2 regions of the Brevibacillus sp. NPDC058079 genome follow, and region 1 is predicted to be linked to the other one. Evidence: riboswitches for the same ligand, from Rfam matches in the RefSeq annotation. Region 1 holds a riboswitch; the other holds the start of a gene.
The links. Region 1 has a riboswitch for S-adenosylmethionine ahead of ACFVS2_RS24785 (BMP family lipoprotein). Riboswitches for the same ligand answer to the same signal wherever they lie in the genome.
Positions count from the first base shown of each region.

Region 2: linked by a shared signal. The riboswitch ahead of metK (methionine adenosyltransferase) and the one ahead of ACFVS2_RS24785 (BMP family lipoprotein) in region 1 are both predicted to bind S-adenosylmethionine.

Region 1 is NZ_JBHVSO010000009.1:209,614-218,641, reverse strand. It holds gene ACFVS2_RS24805 (sulfite oxidase-like oxidoreductase) at 1-387, opposite strand, end outside; gene ACFVS2_RS24800 (ABC transporter permease) at 429-1,343, opposite strand; gene ACFVS2_RS24795 (ABC transporter permease) at 1,330-2,400, opposite strand; gene ACFVS2_RS24790 (ABC transporter ATP-binding protein) at 2,375-3,904, opposite strand; gene ACFVS2_RS24785 (BMP family lipoprotein) at 4,043-5,071, opposite strand; SAM riboswitch class I at 5,272-5,394, opposite strand; gene ACFVS2_RS24780 (methyl-accepting chemotaxis protein) at 5,676-7,151, opposite strand; gene ACFVS2_RS24775 (DUF3298 and DUF4163 domain-containing protein) at 7,308-7,925, shown strand; gene ACFVS2_RS24770 (MarR family winged helix-turn-helix transcriptional regulator) at 8,127-8,540, shown strand; gene ACFVS2_RS24765 (hypothetical protein) at 8,591-8,866, opposite strand; gene ACFVS2_RS24760 (hypothetical protein) at 8,841-9,028, opposite strand, start outside.
Region 2 is NZ_JBHVSO010000017.1:1,353-10,380, forward strand. It holds gene ACFVS2_RS30700 (accessory Sec system S-layer assembly protein) at 62-1,003, shown strand; gene ACFVS2_RS30705 (SLAP domain-containing protein) at 1,100-2,047, shown strand; gene ACFVS2_RS30710 (SLAP domain-containing protein) at 2,089-3,084, shown strand; gene ACFVS2_RS30715 (S8 family peptidase) at 3,264-5,840, shown strand; SAM riboswitch class I at 5,902-6,003, shown strand; gene metK (methionine adenosyltransferase) at 6,137-7,342, shown strand; gene ACFVS2_RS30725 (polysaccharide deacetylase family protein) at 7,494-8,510, shown strand; gene ACFVS2_RS30730 (sensor histidine kinase) at 8,507-9,028, shown strand, end outside.

The DNA.
Region 1 (9,028 bases):
GAGCGGCACATTGGCAGTATAGTCGTGATCACCGTGCAGCATGACGAAGTTCGCTCGCGGAGTCACACCAATCGCCTGCAAAAAATCACGAAAACGCACGCCTGTAAACGCATTGTCAAAACGGGACCAGCGCGTCACGCAGTGAATGTCGCTCGTCACTGTCACCTGTGGCATCGCCATGATCTCTTCGTAGGAGAGTGTCACTTCCCGGTCTACCTCTCCAAAAACGCGCAGTGTCCATTCGTTCATGTCATACACCGGCACGTCTCCCTCATGCAAAATGGGAAAGCGCTCTGTCAGGATTTGTCCTGGCGGAAGTCGTCTGGCGAGACCCGGTCCCACTGGGGCGGGTACTTTCATTTTTTTGATCCGATCTGCCTTGTTCATATCGCATTTCCCCCTGTCTACGCTGTCTATATGGCCTGTGTTTAACGGGTGCTCTGCTGATTGTCACTGCCGATCTGACTCTTGTTCTTCAAGAAGAACATCGCCGCAATCGTCAGCACGTATGGCAGCATGGCCGTAAATTGCGTCGGAAGCGAAAAGCCCTGCAAACGAATACTAAGGGCATCCATCAAACCGAACAAAAAGCTCGAAGCCAAAATACCGAGTGGATGCGACTGCCCCATCATCATCGCTACCAATGCGATAAAGCCCCGGCCAGCCGTCATACCTTCTGTAAACATCGTGACTTGCCCCAGTGAAAGCTGCGCCCCTGCAATCCCGCACAATGCGCCACTCATCACAATCGCCAGCACCTGAAGTCCCGTCACTTTCAGACCGAGACTGCGCGCCGCAACGGGATTCAGACCAACTGCGAGGACGCGGAAGCCCGTAACCGTCCGATAAAAGAACACATACAACAGAATGGCAGCCAAAAAGGCAAAATACACGAGCGGCGAATGACCAGAGACAATGCCTCCGATGACCGGAATATCGTGAATGAAAGGAATCTCGACGGTTGGCAAGCCAGCCATATCCTTATCGTAAAACGCTCCTTTGACACCGAAGATCGCCCGCAGTGCAAATGTCGTCAACCCGAGCGCGAGAAAGTTAATCGCCACACCGACGACGATTTCATTCGCCCTAAGCTTGATCGTCATGTACGCGAACAAGAGCGAAAAGACAATGCTGACCAGCGCAGCAATCAAAACAGCCAGAATCAGATTCCCGGTAAAATGATTGCCGACAATCGCGGAAAAGGCACCGACCAGTACCAAGCCCTCCAGGCCTACATTAAAAATTCCGACACGTGCGCAGAGCGCTCCACCCAAAGCTGCCAACAAGATCGGCGTGACCATCCGAATGGTAGAACTGAGGAGGGACCAATCAAAGAGCTCCATGCGATTCCCCTCCTTTTGCCTTCCGCTTTTTCCACCAGTCGTAGCTGAACTTGGCAGAGATGAACAAAATCAATACGGCTTGTATAACACTTGCCAACTCCAACGGCACATCCGTATTGCGCTCTACACCCATGGCTCCTGTCTGAAAAGCAGCAAGCAGGATCGAAGTCACAATGATGCCAAGCGGGTGCGAGTTCGCAAGCAGCGCTGCCATCAGGCCCGTCCAGGCGAACCCAGGTACACTCAGGGCACCGTCAACAAAACGATAGTGCGCCCCCATTACCTCAACGGTTCCCGCCAAGCCAGCCAGTCCACCACTGGCAAACATCCCGGTCAGCATCACCCGAATGCGATTAATTCCTCCGTATTGAGCAAACAGCGAGTTTTGACCCAGCATCTTCACTTCATAGCCAAAAGGCGTAAACCGAAGTACCCAGAACAACAGCAGCGCTGCAACGATCGCAAACAAAAACCCTACATGCACGCTCATCCCGGCAAACAGCTTCGGAAGCCAAGCGCTTTTCTCCAGCATAACGGTCTGTGCCAGTGCCGCAGAACCCGACCGATCCCGGAACGGCTCTGTCACGAGATAGCTCGCAAACAATACCGCGATGTAGTTAAAGAGCAACGTAGAGATGAGCAACGGAATGCGAAAACGGGCTTCCATAAAACCTGGCAACAACGCCCAGAACCCTCCGACTGCCATTCCTGCAAAAATACCCGCCACAATTTTGATCATTCCCGGTGCTGGCAAGTAAATCGCGACTAACGCAGCACTGACGGCACCCAGCACCATTTGCCCTTCCGCCCCCAGGTTGAATACCCCTGCCCGAAATGCGAGGGAAAGACCCAGGGCAATCAGCATGATAGGCGTAGCTCTCGCTAATGTAGACGTAAAGAAATAAAAACTGCCAAAGGCCCCTTTCCACATTTCCTGGTAGGTGCCCAAGATCGATTCGCCAACTGCAGCAATGACCAGCGCCCCGGTCAACAAACCGATGACGACAGCCAATAACGGCTGAACCAATGACTTAGATAGCTCTTTGATTGCTGCCATGAATGCTTCCTCCCGCCATGATCACGCTGATTTTTTCTTCGGTTGCCTCCAGGCGTGAAAGCTCTCCAGCGATTCGCCCTTTATACATGACCAAAATCCTGTCAGACAAGGCGAGAATTTCGGACAGCTCGGAGGAGACTAGCAAGATCCCGTCTCCCTGATTGCGCTTTTCGATCAGCGCCTGATGGATGTACTCCATGGCACCGATATCTACCCCTCGCGTAGGCTCAGCCGCAATCAAAAACGGGGTTTCATGTCCCAGCTCCCTTGCTACGATCAGCTTTTGCAAGTTTCCACCTGACAGATTCCCTGCCAGCTCCTGCAATTGTCGGGAGCCTGTCTTGATGGCAAACTGCTCAACCCAGCCTTTTACGACTTGGCGGAATTTCTCCCGCAAAACAACGCCGCGACGGTTGTAAGCAGGCTTTCGCTGATAGCCCATCAACGCATTTTCCTCGACGCTTGAGAGTTTGGCCGTTCCCCACAGGTAGCGATCCTCCGGAATATGCGCCAAGCCGGCATCCCGAATGGTGGCAACTGATTTGTTCGTCACGTCGTTGCCGCCTAACCGCACCTTTCCCTCCTGTGCCGCTCGCAAGCCGCTGATCGCTTGCAGCAGCTCGGATTGACCATTCCCGGAAACACCTGCGATTCCTACGATTTCCCCGTGGTGCACGGTAAAGCTGACTTGATCAAGCAGTGTCTGCTTTTCTCGAACCGTGAGATTCTCCACCTGCAACAAAGGGCCTTTATCCAGAGGAACTCGCTCAGCTAGCTCCTGCAATTCACGTCCGACCATCAGTCTGGCTAAATCGTCCGCATTGGTTTCTGTACGGGATACCGTTCCCGTCACTTTGCCTCCGCGCAGTACCGTAATACGATCAGCTACCTCCATGACCTCCTGCAACTTATGTGTAATCAAAATGACGCTCTTGCCGCTCTCGGCCAGGTTTCGAATCGTTTGCAGCAGGTCGCGTACCTCCAGTGGGGTAAGTACAGCGGTCGGCTCGTCCAGCACGATAATATCCGCTCCCTGATACAGTACCTTCAGAATCTCGACCCGTTGCTGTTCCCCAATCGAGCAATTCGCTACCTTGGCCTGCGGCTGAATCGGAATGCGATACTGCTCACTAAGAGCCCGCACCTTGTCCTCCGCGTCATTTCTTTTGAAAAAACCCGCTTGATTCGGCTCGTATCCGATCACGATATTTTCAGTCACACTGAATTCTCCGAAGAGCATAAAGTGCTGGTGAACCATCCCGATTCCATTTCGAATCGCGTCCTCTGGTCCGCGAAAAACAACTGGCTTGCCGTTTAACACGATCTCTCCCGACGTCGGCTGCTCCATCCCGTACAGCATCCGCATCAGTGTCGTTTTGCCCGCTCCATTTTCCCCGACAATCGCGTGGACTTCTCCTGCTGCCAGTGAGAACGACACCTTGTCGTTGGCGGTAAAATCTCCGTACTTCTTGGTCATGGCCCTCATTTCCAAGCGATCGGTCATTCCCACTCCCTCATTTCTGTACGTCCTTTTATGAAAATGGAAGACCGACTACACAGCCGTAGTCGGTCACATCCATCACTGTGCACAAGCTATAAATAAACGTTCAAAAAGTTGGCTTTTCAGCACCGAGCTACCTTTTTAGAACTGGTCTGGTACTTTGCGAGTGCCAGCTACAATCTCATCGCTGATCGCTTTCACTTTATCCACCACTTCTTGTCCAATAAAAGCGTTCAGTGGCGTTTTGCTTTCGTGCGTGACATAGGTTACGCCAACACCTTTTTCTTTCAAGCCGTACGCCACAACACCTGGTTTGAACGTTCCTTCTACAAAGTTCTTCACCGTTTCATAAGCTGCCGCGTCGGTCCCTTTCAATTGGGACAGAACAATATGCTCTGGATCAATCGTGGTACGGTCAACGTCCTGACCTGCTGTGAAGAAGCCTTTTTCCTTCGCTGCTTCGAAAACGCCGAGGTCTCCTACTGCTGCTGCACCGTTAATGAAGTCAGCGCCTTTGGAAGCTTGGAGCAAAGCCAATTCCTTCGCTTTTGCCGGGTCAGTGAAGCTACCTACATAGTTGACCATCAGCTCTGCTTTTGGATTCGTCGCTTTCAAGCCCTCTTCGAAGCCAACTGTCCATTTTTTCAACTGTGGAATATCAAGAGCGACAACCATACCTACTTTGTTCGTTTTCGTTGCCAGACCTGCTGCTGCTCCCACCAGGTAAGCCGCTTCCTGCTCGCGGAAGGTAACACTACGAACGTTTGGCAAATCCACTACAGTATCAATAATCGCAAAATTACGGTCAGGATTTTCGGTAGCTACTTTTTTCAATGCATCCTCTGATGTAAAGGAAGAAGTGATGATCAAATCATAATTTTCTGCAACAGCCACGCGCAGATTCTCTTCAATCGCTCCATGGTCCGTAGATTCAATCGTTTTCACTTCTGCGCCCAGCTCTTGTGCGGCTTTCTTCGCACCCTCATCCATTTGTTGGAAGAACGGATTCACACCGATTTTCTCAGGCAAAATCAAGGCAATTCTCTTTTTGGCCGCGCCCTCTTGTCCCGCTGCTTGTCCTCCTGGCTGATCTGCAGGTGCGCTTGTGCCAGTCGAGCACCCTGTTGCCAATACTGCGAATGTCGTTAATGCCAGCAATAACTTCTTCATGATGTATCTCTCCCTATCCGAACTTTACGTTTTTCTTTATCCTATTAGGTAATGTACGGCTTTTTACCCAATTTTTCAATACTATTTACGAATATTATCTTATAAAATAAATTTATCGTTCGTTTATTACCTCCTTTTGTTTACAAATACAACAAAAAAACTCTTCCCGGAGGAAGAGTTTGCGTACGTAGCCGTTCTCTTCCTCATCTGTCAAAACCATGGTACAGGTTTTGCAGGAATTGGCACCTTTCTGTTCATGCATAGACATGATCAGTGGTTGCCGGGCATCATCGGGCCAGTCCCTCCGCCGCTCTAGATAAGGTAGGTGAATATATTTAGTTACAATGGAATTCATTCTAGCAGAACGGTTCAAAAATGCAATTCTTTTTTCTCAATTCCAAACACTTCTAAAAGTGAATCGAAGTTGAAGTTTAAAAAGTCGTCTTTTCAGCACCGAGAAATTGGCGAGAACCTGAAGAAGGAGGAGCGGAGTGTAGGAGACCTACATGAGCACCGGACTTCGAAGGTGAACGTCAATTTCGATGCCGAATCAGCTTTCAGAACTACTTCGTGATCAAAATACGACTTTTTAAACAATCTTTAACTAATTTACGTGAAAGGTTTGCTGGAGACGATGAGACAACGTATTCAGCTCGCCCAGCTCTTCCGTAATTTCACGCACTTTTTGATGCTGGTTTTCTGCTGTCGCAAACAGCTCTTCTAAGTTGGCTACGGATTCCTCGGTTACGGCTGTAATAGTCGACATCTCGATGGCAACTTCTCCGGAACGCACTTTTACCCGGTCCATGCTGGAGCTTACTTGATCAGCTGCTTCCAAGAAGGCCATCATCCCGGCACGCACTGCTTCAATGGAGGCCACTGTTTTCACGGCCAGCTCTTGGCCTTTTGCAACAGACGTTTCTCCATTGCTCATATGCTGCACCGCATTCTCACTTTCCTGATGGAGAGATTTCAGAATGTCGGTAATTTCCTGCGTAGCTGTCGCGCTTTGTTCCGCTAGCTTGCGTACCTCATCCGCTACAACAGCAAATCCACGTCCATGCTCGCCTGCACGCGCCGATTCAATCGCCGCATTCAGCGCCAAGAGATTCGTTTGTGTCGCGATCTGATTAATAGCGCCAACAATTTCTTCTACGCGATTCGCCTGTCGATTGAGCTGGTGAATCGTAGAGGCTGCTACATTGACTGCCTGCACAATTTGCTCCATCTGCGAGGACAGCTCATTCATCATCTGAACGCTTTCTGTCAGACGACGGTTGTTTTGTTGCGATTCCGATTTCATGGCGTTGGTCTGTGTTGTGACTTCCTCGATTTCCTGGTCGATGGATTGAACCTCTTCTTCGATTTTCACCGTAGAATTCGCCTGCGATTCCATACCTGTGGCGACTTCCTTGAAGGCTACCATCATTTCATCTGTATTGCGCTTCGTACCTTCCGCATGCTCATGCACATGATCGCTTGTACGATCCAGCTGCTCCGTCATTTGCTGGATGTTCAAAAGCATTTCTCCCAGACGGCGCTCTTTCTCTTCCGCTTCCTGCCTTGCGTCATCAGCTTTTCGCAAGGAGGTTTGTCCGGCGAGACACAGATACGTGACGGCTCCCATCATCATGAGAATCGTGACAATACGCATAAGCAAATTGAGCTCCGAAAAATCACCCTCGAAAATCTCGTAGGTCCCTGTGTAAAACCCAATAACCGTGACAATGATTTGGGTAATTCCCGCTGTTACGACTAGCTTCCAATCCAAATAGGCTGCCAAAAAGCCCATGACGATAAAGGCGAGGAAGGTAACCTCCTGGTAATCGGTAAAGTGATCGAAGGAAATAGCATAAAACATAAGTCCGATTGCAACCAGATAACGAATCACATGACTATCTTTGCGAATGAAATAATACGGCGAAACAATTAGAGTGACCAGCAATCCCAAGGACGTCACTTTCCAGAAGTTCACATCCACTTGGTAGGCAATGAGTCCCGCCATCCACAAATGATTCCATAGGATGAAAATCATAAAGCCTTCTTTGTCAGTCAAGGTATTGCGAATCAATTGAATCATAATTGCCCCCCTTTTCCATATTTACTTATGTATCGGATTCTTTCCCCATTATATAGCCAAACCTTTGCCAAATTTGTGAAAAAAGTAAGAACAGCCAAAAACAATTTCGAATAGGCTATTACACAACTCTTACGTACAGGAGGCAAACGGAGAAAAGTGGAACTCAATCAATTGCCAGCTACTGTGCTGACACGAACGATTAGCCGTCCGAACACCACGATTTACTATCCACAATTGGCAGGCCTAGCCAACCAACAAGCGGAAAAAGATATCAACCGGGCGATTTATCAAACAGTTCAAGGCTTAATTCACGAGCAACAACGGGTCCAGGTACCGGGAAATACAGAAATGCAAGGAAGCTACGAAATCAAGACAAACGAACGCGGTATTTTCAGTGTCGTGCTGAGCAACTACGCCTACACACCACAAATGGCTCACGGCATGACCTTCCTCGGGTCGATCACCGCAGATATCCAAACAGGCAAGCTGTATACGCTGCGTGAATTATTCAAGCCAGGAAGCGATTACGTGAAGGTGATTTCCGAAAACATCAAGCGTCAAATCAAAGAAAGAAGCATCCCCACACTCAATGGCTTTACTTCGATTAAACCCGATCAAGATTATTACCTCGCCGATAAAGCGCTGGTCATCTACTTCCAGTTGTACGAAATTACACCTTACTACGTCGGTTTCCCCATGTTCCCCATTTCGGTCTATGAACTGGAGCCGCTCATCAATGAAAAAGGACCATTGAGTATCTTGTCCGCAGATTAATCCTCCACCGTATTTTCCACCCAGGTGAGTGTCTTCTTCCATGACACTCGCCTGATTTTATTTGTGTCAGAAAATCCATTATTTCGCCATCGAATAAACGTTTACTTATATGCCCGAAACTGCTAGTATGTTATTGTACATATTTACTTAAGCAATAAAGTGTACGATATATCGGACCAGCTTTCCTGGAGGTATATACTCATGCAATATTATGGTCATCGAATTAGCCAAACCGCAAGAATATTCAGTAAATCATTAAATGGGACTATGTCTCCCATGGGATTATACAGTTCGCAATGGGGTATTATCCTTTGCTTGCATTATCGTGAATCGCTCACCCAGGTTCAATTGAGCAACTACCTGAATGTGGAAGCGCCGACGATTACCCGGACACTCACCCGATTGGAAGAGATGGGCTGGATTATTCGCTCAGAGGGTGATGACAAGCGTGAGCGCTATGTGTCCTTGTCTCCGCAAGCAGTCGAACGGTTCCCGGAATGGCTGGAAGCTGCCAAAGAGCAAGAGGAACTGGCACTCCGCGGCCTTGACGAAGCAGAACTCGCTATCTTTAACCGTGTATTGAAGAAAATGAACGATAATATGCAGCCTTCTTAACAAGTAAAAAATGACTTCGCCCAAGAGCAGTTTGGTGAAGTCATTTTTTGTTAGCCATTTTTCCTTGTGCTATGGATGATGGTGTTGAGCTCTTGTTCCAATTGAATCAGTTCAAGCTGTATCTGTTGCTTTTGCAATAGTTTTTTCTGTTGCAGCACTTGTTTTTTCAACTCATTAGATTCTTTATCATTTGCCTCTTTCGCTGTAGAAGTATCCTGGTCCGGTTCCACCTGTCCAGTCGAGCCTATAGCAGTGAGGAAGGCACCCAGAAGTGCGATCCACCCGCCTACCGCTACCAGCTCATTCGCCAGATTTTTGTCGATCATCCTTCTTCCCTCCATTCTTGGTTGGCTTCTCCTGCAAATTCTTCTTTATATCTTGCATACTGTCTCGTAATTGAGCCATTTGCTGTTCAATTCGTTTGAATTGCCTATCATCATCGTTATCATTGTCATTGCCATTCTTATTCTTCCCATTGGCTTTCTTGT
Region 2 (9,028 bases), on a different contig from region 1:
TGCTATAGTGGATGACGAATGTAACTATATATAGATGAAGAGAAAAGTTGGGAGCGACGATATGTTATCCTTCTTGAAGAATTTAATGGGGAAAGAACCGACAACCAATGAGGTGCGGGAGCAGGTGCAGGAGGAATCGATCCTTTCCGCTGCTGATACCGAACAGTCTCATCAGGAAGCGCAACAGGTACATGAGGAATCAACTGGCGTCATCACAACACTCTCGCTGCATGAATTGTGGGAGAAGCAGTTGGGGGCGCAAGAGAAATACTCGCTCTCCTTTATGGCTCAGGAACTGGAACCGTTGCAACGAGGGAATATATCCTTGGCTGGGACTTCACTCGTTCCGCATGACGACGGGATTGAAGTGGTAGCATTCGTTCGGAACAGCACGAACCGTCCAATCAGCCTGAATGAGATGACACTGGTGGTACTGTTTGGGGATCAGGAGCTGTTTACCCGCCAATCCTTTGATTTGAGAGAGCTTGGAGAAATTCCGCCGCGTTCTGCAAGGCCGTGGTCTTTTGTATTTACCAGAGAACACTTTTTACAAGTTGAAGTTCTTCTCGTGAACTGGAAGATTGCCTTTGAGATGGCGCAGAAGAAGATGGTTCTTCCACAGCAGCTGGAGCTGGAGGATTCCTGGATTAAGGCACTGACTGATGAACAAAAAACGTCCTTAATTGAATTAGCGAAGAATCTTCCTGCTCTAAAAGAGGGAGAAGTAAATATACAGAGTGTGCAGATTCGTAGAACCGAAAGTGGTGCTCTGAATGTGATGCTTTTGATTCGCAATGGTTCTACACAGTCGCTGTCCATCGAAACGTTGCCGCTGGCGCTGTATGATGCTAGCGGGGATAAAGTGGCAGAGGGCCTGTTTGAATTAGGAAGCCTGACTGTAAATGCAAATACGAGCAAGCCGTGGCTGTTTATTTTCCCGCCAGAGAGCATTCAAAAGGAAGAGCTGGACTTGTCGCGTTGGAAAGTAAACGTTCCCCAATAAGCCTGATGCAAGAGAGCAAATTTGCATAGGCTAGTCAAAAAAGTTTATCATGATGAGAGAGCTTCGTTCGTGTCCGGACGTGTGAGGAGGTAGCCTATGTTTTCCTTTATGAAGAATTTATTAGGTAAGGATCAACAGGATCTGAAAAAAGATATTCAAGAAGAGTCTGCCATTGATGTCGCTGAGATGAAAAACACCGAGGTCGAAATGGAAGGCAATGAGCAACAGGAAGCTTCTGTAGGTGGAGCTGAAAAGATTCGTACGGAATTGTCTTTGAGTCCGATTTGGGAAAGTGAGCTGGATTCCGAGAAAAAGTATACGCTTCGCTTTTTGCAAGAAGAATTGCCTGAGATTCGTAAAGGCATGATTAGCGTAACGGGATTCAGTATGATTCCGCAGCCAAACGGCATGACGGTAGCTATGTTCTTCCGTAACTCCACGAATAAGCCAGTGCGGATCAAAAACGTTGGATTAGCGATTTATCTCGATGATAAGGCGTTTGCGCGGATCAAGGTGGATTTGTCAGATATGGGAGCAATTCCGCCGCACACCAGCCGTCCGTGGGAGGTATTGTTCCCGGAAGAGAGCTATCTGCATGATAATTTCACCTTTAACCGTTGGAAAGTGGTTATGAAGGCGGGTAGCAATTCGCATGTATGGCCTCGTAATCTGGAGCTCGATCCCGAAATGGAAAAGCGCATGACTGAGCGCCAAAAGGATCGTCTGGAAGCGTTGACGCAGTCTTTGCCATTGATTCCGATTAATACCGTGCAGGTTACTGGTTTTGATATCGGAATGACAAAGGAAGGACATTTGGTAGCAGCGATGCTCTTCCGCAATGGGATGGCCCACGATTACCGTCCAGATGAAATCAAGCTGACGATTGCTGATGCAAATGGTGATCTGGTAGCAACAGGTGTGCTGGACGCAAGTAGCATTAATGTGAAGCCGGGTTACAGCCGTCCGTGGATGATTGTGTTCCCGCCAAATTTAGTGAAAAAGCCTGATGCCGACTTGAAAAGATGGACGCTTGAGGTAGAATAGGGCGCAATACTTTTGAGGTGTGGGAAAGAGGAGGTTGACTTATGAGTTGGTTATTGGAAAATTGGTTTGGTTCCAAGGAGAGCTTGGAGCAAGTACGCGAGGATATTCATGAGAATCTTCATAGAGAGTTTTATTTGGGTGTATCTGGATTAGATAATCCGCAGCAATCTGCGAACCGTGTGGAATCCAAGGAATTGTTTTTGGTGCTGAACGGTCCGTGGGATGATCAATTGGACGAAGCGGAGCATGAGCTCTTGCAATACGCGCATGATGAAATGCCTCCAGTGGTTCGTAACGAAGTAGGTATCATTCCTTTCTTTACGCAGGTTACCAATGATGGTTACTTGGTTCTTACCTACGTTCGCAATGCGACAGACCGCAGCATTTTGCTGCAAAAGCTTCCGTTGTCTTTGGTGACGGAGGATGGAGAAGAAGTCGCGAGAAAGACTTTTGATCTGATCACATCTGGCCCAGTAATGGAAATGTCCAGCCGTCCAATGGAATTCATGTTCCGCTGGGATGAGTTTGACCGCATCCCTGAAAAAGAGGTTCCTCTGAAGCTGGCCTATATCAAGCCGAAAAAGCACGAAGTAGAAGAGAACCAAAACTTTAATTTGGGTCTGAGTGCAGATGAGTCCAAGCAATACATGAAGCAGGCAGCGGAGAAGGCTCCGATTGTAGAGGGCGAAGTAGATTTGCAAGTCCTCGACATCAAGCCAGGTGAAGATAACGGCCTGAAAGTCATCGTTGCTTTCCGTAACGGTCTGGCAAAACGTCTGGAGTTTACCGAAGTGCCGATTATCGTTCATGATAAGGATGGCGATACCGTCGCACGTGTACACTTCACCTTAGAAAACATGAAGGTTGAAGCAAATAGCCATCGTGTATGGGCATTTGATATTCCGTTCTCCTCGATTAAAAAGGAAGAGGTAAATCTGGCGGAACTGACTGCTTTTATTCCGAAAGCACAACAAAGAAAAAAAGAAAAAGCTCAGGTAACACCTGAAGTGGAAGACAATAAAGGTTTGTTACAGTAAGAAGAAAACCCTTTTTGCCCATGGTGAAAAGGGTTTTGTACTGTAATGACGTTCCAAATATTGGGTGATCAGGGTTGCATGTCTCCCTTTTCATCCGCTATGCTAGGACGAGAAGATAAATACCTGAATTCCTTTTAGACTGCTAATTGTGCAGGGGAGAGAAGGAAGGAATGTTTTGCATGAAAAAATCAGTGAACATGTCAGTAGCGACTGCGTTAAGTGTTGCGCTAGTGATGGCAAATAACCAAACGATCTATGCTGCAGCACCACCAGCATCAAATGACTACTATTTAAGTAACCAGCTTCATTTGAGTCAGATTAGAGCTCATCAAGCCTGGTCAGTTGTAAATAGTAATGAACAGATTATCATTGCGGTGTTGGACTCCGGTGCGGACTATAAGCATCCTGATTTGAAGGACAACCTTCTGCCGGGTGTGAATCTTGTCAATCCCGGGAGATCTGCCCAGGACGATAACGGACATGGAACAGAAGTAACTGGTGTACTGGCTGCTAGCGGGAATAACAGTATTGGTGTATCCGGTGTCTTGTGGAATGCCAAGATTTTGCCGATTAAAGTTTTGGCCAAAAATGGAGATACAACGGTGCAGACTCTTGCTAAGGGTATCAATACTGCCTTGGATCGTGGTGCCAAAGTCATCGTGATGTCTCTAAGCAGTATGGCCTACTCTAAGGAACTGGCGAATGCTGTGCAACGAGCGGAAATAAGCGGAGCTGTTCTGATTGCAGCTAGTGGCAATGAGAGTAGCCGTGTGGCTTATCCCGCAGCTTATCCTACGGTGTTAGCGGTAGGGGCTGTAAGGAGTAACAATGAAGTGCTGTATCAAAGCAATACAGGACCTGAGCTGAACCTAGTAGCGCCTGGTTTCAATGTTTATACGACCAAGCTTGGGGGAAAATACGGTTCTTTTAGCGGTACTTCAGCAGCGGCACCACAAGTAGCGGGTGCAGCAGCGCTCATACTAGCTCGTCATCCCAAACTAAGTCCATTTGATGTGAGACAATTGCTTTTTCAAACGGCTACGGACTTAGGGGAAAAGGGATGGGATCGGAAAACGGGCTACGGGTTGTTAAATGTCGACAAGGCAGTTCGAACGGCCTTATCCCATGACTTTTTAGAGCCAAATAATCAGACGTACTCAGCCAAAGCGTTTCCGATCGAATCGCAAATACGTGGAAATTTAGGGCCCAAAGACACGATAGACTGGCTGAAGATGGACATCCCTTACGATGGGAAGGTCAGCTTCTCAGCGTCAGTGACTTCCGGTGTTTCTTCAGCGATGGCAGCTACCTTTTACCCAGAGAATCGTCCGCCGATCACGCAGTACTTCGGGAATGGGGATACGATAACTGTCCCGGTCAAGGCGGGACGAATGAATATCCGGTTAATGCGTAACGGAGGGGTCAACAACGCTTTTACCTACGTGTTGACGAGTAAGTTTACCATCAATCCGGACCGTAACGAACCGAACGATACGCAAGAGACGGCAAGGCCGCTCGTAGGCAACGAAATCAGTGTAACAGGCAATTTCCACGATGAAGGGGATCAGGATTGGTTCTCCTACTATGTTCGTGAATACGGGCATTTGGATGTCTCCGTTAGTCCTGATAACAAGCGTTTCGATCTATTGCTGAGTATCGGTAAACAAGAGCTCGGAAAAAAGATGGTTGTATGGGACCCTAACTACGATAATGGAACGAAAGACAATCCGACAGAACGCGCCCAAAAAGAAGTGTCACCAGGCAAGTATTACATCCGTGTGAGTGAGTACAATCGCAATGCGGTGAATGGCGAATATCAGCTGGATCTGGGATACACGCCAGTAAAAAAAGATTTTAATGAGCCGAATGACACTTATCAAAAAGCGTCTCCGTTAAGCGGTGGAACAGTGATGTCAGGCACAATACCGACAGCTACTGATTCCGACTGGTTCCAATTTACTGTGAATAGTGAATCGTATGTGACGTTCCGAGCGCCGTACATTCCTGTCGATAGTGGCTTTCGTTTTGCGCTCTATAGCGATCGAAACATGAACTATGCGATCGCTTCGACGAATGAGGTAGCGGAGCTGTCTAACCGAGGAAACGATGTTATCGGTTTGCGTTTGCAACCAGGAAAATATTATGTACGCCTTAATAGCGGGACTGCGTTCAAATATGAATCGTACCGACTCACGGTGACACAGCAGAAATTGATAGCGGGCTATCGCGATATTTCGGACCACTGGGCGCGCTCAGAGATCGTCAGACTTAGCTCTCGCGATATAGTAAATGGGTTTAATGATGCGTCGTTCAAGCCGAATCAGGCAGTGACCCGTGCAGAGTTTGCCACGATGCTGCTTAAATCAATGCGTGCGACCGGTTCCAAGGTAGCGACTACCTACACAGGAAAAACGACCTTCAGGGATATGCCAAAGCGGCACTGGGCTTATCACAACCTAGGTGTAGCCTATCAATTAGGGATTTTGAAAGGGTACCCGAAGAATGAAATGAAGCCGGATCAGCCGATATCGCGTGCAGAGATGGCGGTAATGATCGCGCGGGCACGTGATGTCTTGATGTATAACCGTGGTACATCGAATTATCAGGATGTGCCAACGAGTCACTGGGCTTCTCCTGCTATTGAGGCTTTAACATCTAGAAAATGGGTCAATGGGTACGGTTCTTCCTTTAAACCGAATGGAAGGGCAACTCGCGCCGAGGTAGTGGTGGTACTTTCCAAAGCCTATCAACTATAAGTAAAAATTTTCCTATTGACATCTCTGAAAAAAACAATTATTCTATTATCCGTAATGGATACTCTTATCCAGAGCAGGCGGAGGGACTGGCCCTATGAAGCCCGGCAACCGATCTAGAGCGGTGCTAACCAGCAGAACGGACATCTGTTCTGGCCGATAAGAGGATGAAGGAAGCAAAAAACGCTCAAACCTTTTCCTCCTAAAAAATGGAAAAGGTTTTTTATTTGCGTTTACGTAGATAAAATCCTGACTCGGCTACCACACTATTTGTATGAGGTCAAAGGAGGTATTTTCTCATGGCTTTGCAAAAAGGTCGTCGTCTGTTTACATCCGAATCTGTAACTGAAGGACATCCGGATAAAATTTGTGACCAAATTTCCGACTCCATCTTGGATGCGATCCTGTCCAAAGATCCAAACGCTCGCGTAGCTTGCGAAACTTCCGTAACTACTGGTTTGGTTCTCGTAGCAGGTGAAATCACTACAAACACTTATGTGGATATCCAAAAGCTCGTTCGTGAAACCATTCGTGAAATCGGTTATGACCGTGCGAAATTCGGTTTTGACGCTGACACTTGCGGTGTTATTACTGCAATTGGCGAGCAGTCCGCTGACATTGCACTTGGTGTAGACCAAGCATTGGAAGCACGCGAAGGCAAAATGACTGACGCTGAGATCGAAGCAATTGGTGCTGGTGACCAAGGTTTGATGTTTGGTTTTGCTTGCAATGAAACACCTGAGCTGATGCCGCTTCCGATCAGCATGTCCCACCAATTGGCTCGTCGTCTGACTGAAGTACGTAAAAACGGAACACTTGCTTACCTCCGTCCTGACGGAAAAACACAAGTAACCGTTGAGTACGATGGCGACAAACCAGTTCGTATCGATACAATCGTTATTTCTACTCAACATGCTCCTGAAACAACTCTGGAGCAAATCAAGCAAGATCTGGTTGAGCAAGTAATCAAACCAGTTGTTCCAGCTGAACTGTTGGACGCTGATACCAAATACTTCATCAACCCAACTGGCCGTTTCGTAATTGGCGGACCACAAGGGGATGCTGGCTTGACTGGTCGCAAAATCATCGTAGATACTTACGGCGGTTATGCTCGTCATGGCGGCGGTGCGTTCTCAGGTAAAGATCCGACTAAAGTTGACCGTTCCGGTGCTTACGCAGCTCGTTATGTAGCGAAAAACATCGTGGCTGCTGGTCTCGCAGACAAATGCGAAGTACAAGTTGCTTACGCAATTGGTGTAGCACAACCAGTTTCCATCGCAGTAGATACTTTCGGTACAGGTACCATTTCCGAAGAAGCTCTGGTGAAATTGGTTCGCAAACACTTCGACCTGCGTCCTGCTGGTATCATCAAGCAGCTCGACCTGCGTCGTCCTATCTACAAACAAACAGCTGCATATGGCCACTTTGGACGCAATGACCTGAATGTTCCTTGGGAGCAAACAGACAAAGCAGAAGTTCTGAAGCAAGAGGCTGCTCAACTGTAATATTGCTGAATGACATAAAAAGAGCCTGGTATTGCTACTGGGCTCTTTTTCTTTTTAGGAGCAGAGTCATCCAATTATTGGGTCAATTGTTGCACAGGAATTTGTAGGACTGTGTCGAATCTCCTAGTGAGGAAGTAGAGGAGGGGTTTTTTTGCCGAACAGAAGGCTCTTCCTGATCGTGTTTCTTACTTTTTTGTTTTTTGCAGTGGCTATTGGGTTGTTAGGCGAATCTTTTCTGGAAAAAAAGAATAAACAAGAAGTGCAACCTTTTCCCCAAGTGGATACGTCTATAAGCATAAGTGAGACAAAAAATGCTGAGCCAAACGTCACACCAATTGAAGAAGCAGCGGTTCAAACGAAAAAGTGGTATAACAATCAGGTTGTGGTTTTGACGTACCATCATGTCACGGATCAATCGAATCAGCGGTATGTCATAGCTCCTGATCAATTTGCCCGACACATGAAATTTTTGCATGATAACGACCTGAATCCGATATCGTTGGATGAGTTCCTGCGATTTATGGAGACGGGTACCTTACCGACTGAGAATGCTGTTTTGATTACGTTCGACGATGGGTATGAGAGTTATTACAAAGAAGCATTTCCGATCTTACGTACATACGGCTACCCTTCAGTGAACTTCGCGATTGCGGGGCGCTTAAGAGATGTAGCTGATCGAAAACGGGAGAATATGACGCCACCACTTACGCGTCAACAGGTTAACGAAATGACTCATTCGGGACTGGTTACGATCGGGTCCCACACGTACAGTCTGCATGAAGAGGAAGAACGAAATGAGTGGGGCGATCTTGGCCCAGAAACAGCTCCGGTCTATCTGAAAGACTTGCAGCGTTTAGAGGAAGAGAAAGAGTACAGGGACCGCCTCTATGTAGATTTCAGTATATCTCGCGTCAGTTTAAGCGAATGGATGAAGAAAGAGGTTGAGGCTATCTCGTTGCCATTTGGCTACACAAGTCCAATCGTACTGGAGACAGCTCGTCAAGCTGGCTACCGCTATGTGTTTACATCCAATCGTGGATTCGTAAAACAAGGAACAGATCCGTTTGCCATTCCACGCAATGACATGGGACTGCGAGATGTAGAAGAAGAGCACCTCCAACAGTTGTTCACGAAGGCTAAAAATGAGTTTGAAGGAGAGCAATCATGAACAAAGCGATAGACATCAGCGTGCTGGACGGGGTGATCAAGCGAACGATTGAAACCGTAGAAACGAGTAAAACCCAAATATTTGATATAGCTGAAAACGCCAGACAGCATGGCAACTCATTGAAGTTTGATCTACATGAACTTCGACAAGAGATTTCCAAAGTGATTCAAAAAGTCGATGCGCTTGAACTCGCGTATCGTAAATCGCGCAACAAGCTCGTGTTGGTCAGTCGTAATTTTCATATGTACACGGAGGAAGATATCCGGGTTGCGTATGAAGAGGCGAGCCGTATTCAGGTAGAACTGTCCATTTACCGCGAGCGGGAAAATAATTTGAAGCGCAGAAGAAATGATTTGGAGCGTCAACTGCGTACCTTGGAAGAAACCATCGTCCGTGCAGAAAAGCTGGTTTCTCAAATGGGCGTTGTGCTTGGATATTTGACTGGTGACTTAAGTAAGATTGGCGAGGCGCTGGAATCAGCTAAGCAGCATCAGTTGATGGGCCTAAAGGTAATCCAG